Regions from separate parts of the Solibacillus cecembensis genome, predicted to be linked through region 3. Evidence: predicted binding sites of a transcription regulator. Region 3 holds the regulator's gene; each other region holds the start of a gene.
The links. Region 3 encodes LexA, which represses DNA repair genes until DNA is damaged. Its sites were predicted from a motif close to CGAACATATGTTCG; they were not measured.

Region 1: the regulator LexA is predicted to act here: its motif matches at 1,176-1,189, upstream of uvrB (excinuclease ABC subunit UvrB).
Region 2: the regulator LexA is predicted to act here: its motif matches at 826-839, upstream of ACQKIH_RS11620 (carbohydrate kinase).
Region 4: the regulator LexA is predicted to act here: its motif matches at 1,000-1,013, upstream of ACQKIH_RS13480 (malate synthase).

Annotation. Positions count from the first base shown of each region.
Region 1 covers NZ_JBNNMF010000013.1:48,759-50,970, forward strand. Annotated here, with positions in the region: gene ACQKIH_RS12810 (competence protein ComK) at 1-286, opposite strand, end outside; gene ACQKIH_RS12815 (IDEAL domain-containing protein) at 679-921, shown strand; gene uvrB (excinuclease ABC subunit UvrB) at 1,262-2,212, shown strand, end outside.
Region 2 covers NZ_JBNNMF010000011.1:114,747-116,958, forward strand. Annotated here, with positions in the region: gene motB (flagellar motor protein MotB) at 1-666, shown strand, start outside; gene ACQKIH_RS11620 (carbohydrate kinase) at 858-1,949, shown strand; gene ACQKIH_RS11625 (pseudouridine-5'-phosphate glycosidase) at 1,946-2,212, shown strand, end outside.
Region 3 covers NZ_JBNNMF010000003.1:263,915-266,126, forward strand. Annotated here, with positions in the region: gene ACQKIH_RS04550 (prepilin peptidase) at 1-271, shown strand, start outside; gene ACQKIH_RS04555 (gamma-glutamyl-gamma-aminobutyrate hydrolase family protein) at 335-1,030, shown strand; gene lexA (transcriptional repressor LexA) at 1,073-1,693, opposite strand; gene yneA (cell division suppressor protein YneA) at 1,852-2,199, shown strand; gene ACQKIH_RS04570 (YneB family resolvase-like protein) at 2,186-2,212, shown strand, end outside.
Region 4 covers NZ_JBNNMF010000014.1:57,109-59,320, forward strand. Annotated here, with positions in the region: gene ACQKIH_RS13480 (malate synthase) at 59-913, opposite strand; gene ACQKIH_RS13485 (HAMP domain-containing sensor histidine kinase) at 1,437-2,212, opposite strand, start outside.

The DNA.
Region 1 (2,212 bases), on a different contig from region 3:
GGGGAAATAATACACATGGGTCGCCAAAATCATAGGCAATCATTATCGGTAATTTATGCTTGCTTTTACCGAAAAATTGCTTTGCCTGGTATTGGCTAGCTTGATAGGAACTACCATGTAATTTGCATGTACTACGAATAATTTTTAATGGCTTATTTGGATAAACGACTTTCCCATGCTTATCAGAAACAAGGGTGTATGTTTTTTCACGATGCGAGATAGATTTTAAAAAATAAGTAGAATTCGATGCAATGTAATTAGAAACTTGAGGTAAATTTTTCGACATTTCAATTCCCCTTTATTATTTATTTTTGCTCGTCCAAAATCGAGTGCAACAAAATACAAGGAAAGCTAGAGGGCGTCATTTTTGTGATAGCGATAAGTTGAAAGTTCATTCTAACCATAGCGCACTGCTGAAATTTGAAATGTCTAGTTGGTTAAGTCCGTATTTTACGAATGGGGTAAGCTAGCAATTATGTGAACGGTGTTTTATGTAATTTTGACAACCTAATCAAAAGAACTAAAACAAAAACTTCGCTATATATTAAAAATAATACAATTAAATACAAAAATCAACATTATTTTCAGAAAATTCTGTTGGTTGATAATTATTCAGAATATATTGCAAATGGGTGCTCGTTTATTTTATAATAAATAAAAGAGATTGAGGTGATATCGATGGATAAATATTATTCGTACACAGATTTTTTAAAAGCAGTTGGCCAACAGCCGAACAGTGATCAAGCCGAAAAATTGTTGAATGAAATTTATTTAGATTTGTTTTTAAATCGCTTACAACGTATGCATCGAATCGAACAACTAAAAGCACTCATCGATACGTCATTGGACCAAAAAAATGAACAGAAATTTATCAATTATACAATGGAACTAAAAGAATTACTCCAATCAACAATAGCCTAGCTAAAAAATCACCTATTTTTAGGTGATTTTTTTTATGGATAAATATTTTAGAAAACGTATGAGGATTTTGTGTGAAATGTCTTAACTATTTGCAGTATTTATAGGGCAGACGGATAGAAAGGTAAATGTGATTGATAGAACTTAAAAAGTGTTGGATAGAACTCGCTAACCAGACGAACAATTTAAAATTATCTCCCCTATGTGATAAATCCCCCTTTAAATCCCCATACTGAATAACAAACACTAAACAAAATCGAATATACGTTCGTTAAATTCTCGTAATTAAAAAAAGGATATGCTAAAATAGAACATAACAGATTTGAAGAAAGGACGACCATATATGACAGAACAATTTGCAATCCAGTCTGCCTATCAACCAAATGGTGATCAGCCCGCTGCAATCGAGCAGCTCGTACAAGGAATAAAAGAAGGCAAACACGAGCAAACGCTATTAGGCGCAACGGGTACAGGAAAAACTTTTACTATTTCTAATGTCATCCAACAAGTGAAAAAACCAACGCTCATTATGGCGCATAATAAAACATTAGCAGGCCAATTGTATAGTGAATTTAAAGAGTTTTTCCCGGACAATGCGGTGGAGTACTTTGTCAGTTACTATGATTATTTCCAACCAGAGGCGTATGTGCCACAAACGGATACGTATATCGAAAAAGATTCGAGCATTAATGAAGAAATTGATAAGCTAAGGCACTCGGCTACATCGGCGCTATTTGAGCGAGAGGATGTCATTATTATTGCCTCAGTCTCGTGTATATACGGTCTCGGTTCACCAGAGGAATATCGGGAAATGGTCGTATCGATTCGAACAGGTATGGAAATTGAGCGCAATCAGCTATTGCGTAAACTTGTTGATATTCAATATGAACGCAATGATATTAATTTTACGCGTGGAACATTTCGTGTGCGTGGGGATGTAGTAGAGATTTTCCCAGCATCCCGCGATGAACAATGTGTGCGCATTGAGTTTTTTGGAGATGAAATTGATCGCATTCGAGAAGTCGATGCACTAACGGGTGAAATTTTAACTGAGCGTGAGCATGTGGCAATTTTCCCAGCATCTCACTTCGTAACACGAGAAGAAAAAATGAAAGTTGCGATTGAAAATATAGAACAAGAATTACAAGTGCGCTTAGAAAAGTTGCGTGCAGAAGACCGTTTGTTAGAGGCACAGCGTTTAGAACAACGGACAAATTATGATTTAGAAATGATGCGTGAAATGGGATTTTGCTCAGGCATTGAAAACTATTCACGTCATTTAACATTGCGTGAA
Region 2 (2,212 bases), on a different contig from region 3:
TTTATTGTATTATTTGCTTCAAGTACAGTCGATGAAAAGAAATTAGAACAAATGTCTGCTGTTTTTAATGACGTGTTCACTAGTGGTACTAGTGTTTTAGATTACCCGGCAGTTATTCAAGCACCAGATAGCGTGTCACCGGATGTTCAATCGGGTGCAACGAAATATTTGGAAGATCAAAAAGCTTTACAAGAAGTTCAGGAGCGCATGGATGAATTTATTGCCGTGAATGAGCTTGAGAAGTTATTTGAAACAAAAATGACGGATGAAGGATTACTAATAACAATCCGTGATAGTATTCTTTTTGATATGGGTAAAGCAGAAGTAAAAAGCGAATATATGGCACTTGCGACTGACTTATCACAAATTATTATGTTTGATCCACCACGTAACGTCGTTGTAACAGGGCACACAGATAATGTACCAATTCAAACAAATGAATTTGCATCGAACTGGGAATTATCAGTAATGCGTGCAGTAAACTTTATGAAAATATTAGTAAGTGGCAATGAAGAGCTGGATGCAAATTATTTCAGTGTAAAAGGCCATGGTGAATTTAAACCAATCGCTACAAATGATACAGAAGATGGTCGTGCAAAAAACCGTCGAGTAGAGGTGCTTGTTCAACCTCGTGTTAATGAAGAAGGACAAGCAATTATAGAGTAAAGTTAAGGAAGTGCTATTTTGATTAATTCAAAATAGCACTTTTTTTGTGGTTATAATGCTAGTAATTAGGGGAAACAATATAGTGCAAGTTGATAATTAAGACGTTTTTAGAGGTCTCCAATAAAAAATTGACAACCTTTAAACAAATGTTTTATAATATAAACAAATGTTCGAGTTGGGGAGGTGAGACTATGAATGATAAGGAAAAATTAGTCTTCCAACTAATTAAAGAAAATCCATATTTATCACAACAAGAGATGGCACAACAATTAGGGATGTCTCGACCGGCAATAGCAAATATGATTTCCTCGTTAATTAAACAGGGTGAAATTATTGGACGGGCGTATGTGCTGCCTGCAAAAAATCAAATTATTGCAATCGGTGGGGCAAATGTAGATCGGAAATTTTCGATTGAAAAAGATGTTCATTTAGGGACATCAAATCCAGCTACAATTAGTGAAAGTATTGGTGGCGTTGCACGTAATATTGCAGAAAATTTAGGCCGACTAGGTAATCAGGTTTCATTATTAACAACACTTGGTGAGGATCATGATGGCCAGCTTTTAGAAAGTACGAGTGCTCCGTTTATTAGTTTTGAGCTTATAGAAAAGCTGCAACATGAAAAAACAGGCTCTTATACAGCAGTGTTGGATAATACGGGAGAGCTAGTAATCGCCATGGCTAATATGTCGATTTATACAAAGCTCCTACCAACTGTACTAGAAAAACATGAGGCAACATTGCAACAAGCAAGTTGTATCATCATTGACTTAAATTGCCCAGCGGAAACAGTTCAATATACAAAGGATTTAGCCAAACAGCGTAATATTCCGTTTGTCATCGTGCCAGTATCATCACCTAAGATGATTCACATGCCTGATAATTTAAACGGTGTAAGCTATTTTATTTGTAATCGTGATGAGGCTGAGACATATTTACAAGTAAAACTTAAAAATATGGCAGATTATGAAGCTGCAGTTCGACAATTAGTACAAAAAGGTGCACAATCAGTTATTTTAACACTTGGAGAATACGGTGTATTAGCTGGAAATCAAGAAAAAATACAACATTTTGAAGCTGTAAAAACTACAAATATTATTGATGTTACGGGCGCGGGAGATGCATTTGTTAGTGCATTTTTACATGGGGCCCTAAACGATACAGACTTTGAAACAGCGATTCAGCTAGGATTAGTCAGCGCATCAAAAACGTTGCAATCTGAAAAAACAGTAAGACCAGATTTAACAAATGAAGCATTACATCAATGGAGGGAATTATTATGAAACAATATTTATCATATTCACAAGAGGTTTTAGAAGCAAAAGAAAAAGGGTTACCAATTATTGCATTAGAATCAACAATCATTTCACACGGTATGCCATACCCACAAAACGTGAAAACAGCTCGTGAAGTAGAACAAATTATTCGTGATGGCGGCGCAGTTCCAGCAACAATCGCTATTATCGATGGAAAAATTAAAATTGGTTTATCGGATGAAGAACTAGAAATGTTCGGTAATGCACAAGGCGTTGCAAAAGCATCTCGT
Region 3 (2,212 bases):
CATCGCGGTCGTGTCAAAAGGGGGCATGGGTGGGGGAGACATTAAATTGTTTTTCGTCATCGGACTTGTTCTCGGAACGGTTCAGACGTTGTTGACGCTATTTTTAGCAGCGGTCATCGGTATGTTTGTGGGAATTGTCATCTTAAAAATTCGTAATAAAGGAAGAAAGACGCCTGTTCCATTTGGCCCTTCTATTTCACTTGCTGCAATCATTGTCTATTTTTACGGCGAGCCCATATTACAGTGGTATGGATCGCTTTTTAATTTTTAAACATTCACACAAATTTGACTATTAATGGTATGCTACTAATATCAAATTTTGGGGAGGAAAATAATGAAACCTGTTATTGGGCTAACGATGCATCCTGTAGAAGGAAAGAAAGAGATTAATAATACATACATTCATGCGATTAAAAGAGCTGGAGGCACGCCTATTTGTTTGCCTGTTATTAACGAGGGAAATGTTGAGCAAATATTAGATATTGTGGACGGTGTTGTATCAATTGGTGGCTATGATGTGAATCCATTAATTTTTGGACAGGAACCCCATTATAAGCTCGGTGTTGTCATTGATGAACGCGATAAAAGCGATATACTCATTATGAAGCGCGCATTTGAACGGGAAATACCGATTTTAGGCATTTGTCGTGGTGAGCAAGTGATGAACGTAGCATTTGGTGGAACCTTATATCAAGATATTGATACGCAAGTGGAAAATGTATTGAAGCATACACAAGTATCCATGCGTCATGAAGTCACGCATACAGTGGAGCTTGAGCAATCGAAGCTACAGCAAATTATCGGGGCCTCCTCGATTTTAACGAATTCCTTCCATCATCAAGCTGTCGATGTAGTAGCTGATGGATTTATTGTCAATGCCCGTGCAAAAGATGGAGTCATTGAAGGGATTGAGCATCCAACGCATCCATATTGTATTGGTGTACAGTGGCATCCAGAAGGTCTTGAAAATGATGCTCCTTCTGAGAAACTATTTAAAAGCTTTATAGATGCATCGATAAAGAAACAATAGAAAAAGCCGCAAACGATTCAAACGTTTGCGGCATACTTGTTTTTAATGCACGTTGCGGTATAATCCAACAACTTTCCCAAGAATCGTTACTTGGTTTACGAGTATCGGATCCATCGAACTATTTTCAGGTTGTAAACGGAAATACGATTTTTCCTTATAGAAGCGCTTTACTGTTGCTTCATCATCTTCTGTCATAGCCACGACAATTTCCCCGTTATTTGCAGCAGAGCATTTTTTAACGATTACGTAATCGCCATTTAAAATACCAGCCTCAATCATAGATTCACCCATAATTTCGAGCATGAACAATTCATCCTCCGAAGAACCATATGTATCGGGTAGTGGAAAGTATTCCTGAATATCTTCAATGGCAGAAATAGGAAGTCCGGCCGTTACTTTGCCAATTAGTGGCACATGGATAACGCCTTGCTTTGGGATGGTTGGGTCTCCTTGCTCAAGAATTTCAATGGCACGTGGTTTTGTCGGATCTCGACGAATGAGCCCTTTACTTTCTAAACGAGCTAGATGTCCATGGACAGTTGAACTTGAAGCTAAACCAACAGCTTCACCGATTTCTCGGACAGAAGGTGGGTAGCCTTTTGTACGAACTTCATCTTTTATAAAAGCTAAAATGGCTTCTTGACGCTTCGAAATTTTTGTCAACACACTCACCTCTTTAATAAGTAGTTTTATTAAATTTAGTATATCAGTATGCGAACAAGAATGCAAACATAGGTTCTAAAAGGGGTTGACAAAAACGTATGTTCCTATTATTATAAGAACATATATTCCGAACGTACATTCTAAAGGGGCGATTTATTATGGGTAAAATGAAGTTAAATGGCTTTACAACAATGTTCTTCTTATTTTCATTTCTGTTTCTTGCATTTATTATAGCGAAAGACGAACAAATTACTTCATACGAACACATTACCATCGAACAAGGAGATACTTTATGGTCGTTAGCTGGGCAATATCGTGGTAAAATGGCAGAGCATGATTGGATTGTCACGGTAAAAAAGGAAAATGCATTGCGTGATGGGAAAATTATAAGTGGGCAGCTGTTATTAGTACCTATCGTAAAAAACTCCAAACATATCGTAGGGTTATCTGAATCACCAGAAATACATACTATTAAAGTAGCGAGTGAAACTAATGAATCAAAATAAAGCAGTCATTTAT
Region 4 (2,212 bases), on a different contig from region 3:
TTTAAAGGAAAAAAGCTGTATTAGTCCCTTGTCATCCTTGTAATTTTCGAGCTACCGTCTAAATACGCATTAATGCGCCATTAGGCTTTGGTAATTCTTGAGCTGTTATCTGATTCATTTTACAAAAATGTTTAAAAAATTGTTGTGCTAGCTCTCGTTCCTGTGGGTCACTTTTCAATGAAACGATATCAAGCAAAATTTGGGCCATCCATGTATTATCAAAATAACGGTATTTACCTGTATTCCAAGTTACATTTTGGGGTGATTTTTCATTTACGTAATATTTCCAAAAAAGTAACTGATCCGATTCCTGTTCTGTAAGCTGGATTCTATACTTTGAATGAGCAGGTACATTTCCATCCTCACAAAGCTTACCGATAAATTCTTCATTCACCATATAGACACCTAATATACGTCTGTCTTTTTCAGGCATGACGGAATCTATTGCTGTTAACAGGACAGCGCTATTTTGGTGCAAGCGGATTGGCTTATTCGGCTTCCCCTTGTTATTACCACTTTTAATTTCGCCTGAATTAATCTTCCACTCTGAAAAAGAACTGTTTTGTTCTTCTGTATCACACCAAAAAACCATTTGTGATTCGGGATGAAGTTTATGGTTTTTCATAAGCTTTTCGTGTTCTAAGCGTAGTTCCAGATTTTTTCGCTGTAGTTTTATTTCCTCTTCCTTCTTCAATTCTTCCTCTTTTAGCTCGGATTCCTTTTTTTGTATAATCTCTTCAAGTGACTTAGCATCACTTTTATCATGTAGTTTTAAGTGCTTTCCAAATACATCAGGGAAAACAAATTTTTTAATTTCCGATGTGAAGTGTATTTCAATACTAGAATCATTCTGATTAACTATACTACCCATGCCAAAACTCTTGTGTGTAACTTTCTTATTGATCAGATTCATTATTCAAGTCCTCCTTGTAGAATAAAAAATCGGTTACTACTAAATAGTATATTGATAATTTTATTCAACTAATTTAATTAAAAGCTCACACAACTGTTTGAAATTCTTTCTACGGTTTAAAAAAGGTCATAAAAAAAGTATCCAAATTCTATCTGCAAATAAGGTCAGCGGAATTCAAAATACGAGTTAAAAAAACAATTGTAAGATTATTATAACATTTTTTTAATGGATTTACAAATTTATTGTTGACAATATATTTTACCATGGGGTAGAATTGAATTTTATTCTCTGAATCTCCTTGAAATAACTATGAAATATAGGCCTCCAAAAAGTCGCATAACTTTTGGAAAGTCTCTATAAATAACAAGTGCACCAGGTACAAACTCCAACCACGTAAAAGCTTCGCAATGTGTAGTATATAGGTCTTTAAGGTATTTAAATGATGTGCCTATTTAAAACTACATCTTGAGTTCTGCATTCCCTTTATATGACCTCCCACGGGTGTAAATACAATTTCCCCTAGTTATAACTCACAAATCCTCACTTTTACATGCGCTCCACCAATTTTACGGTTATTGACGTGAATCTCTCCGCCGTGTTTTTTTACAATTTCCTTTGCAATATACAGCCCTAAGCCTGAGAGCCCATTAACTCCTGATTTCTTACTTTCTTCCTGATAATATTTATCGAACACACATTGATTCTGATTACTAGAAAAACCAGGGCCATTATCGAAAATGTCAAACGAAATACTTTGGTCTGGATTCATCGTAATAATCCATTCAATATTTCCATTAACAGGTGTGTAACGAATACTATTCGTAACAATATTATCAAGCACTTGAGAAATTCTCTCTTGATCAATCATTCTCATGTATATTTCATCCTCGTTAATCATTCGATGTTGAAAGTCGATATATTTCTTCTCACATAGCCTATGATATTCTTCACCCTTCATTTGCACAAATTGATTAATTAAAGTTCGTTTCGGATTAAGAGTAAACGTTGGCTTCTCAATAAGCGCCATTTCATTTAACTCAGCTATCAAATGGCTCGCATAATTAGTATTTCTAATAATTGTTTGTAAATACGGCTCTAATCGTTCTTGTCGCCTTTTTCCACTTTCTAATAGCCCTTCCGCATGACCTTGAATAATTGTTAATGGATTTCGCAAATCATGTGAAATCGCTGCGATCATCTCTTTTCGCTCTTGCTCTAGCTGAAGTTGACGGTCCAATGAATCTTTCAACGCTGACCTCATTTCTTCAAATGCTTGCACAAGTTGTTCCAATTCAACAG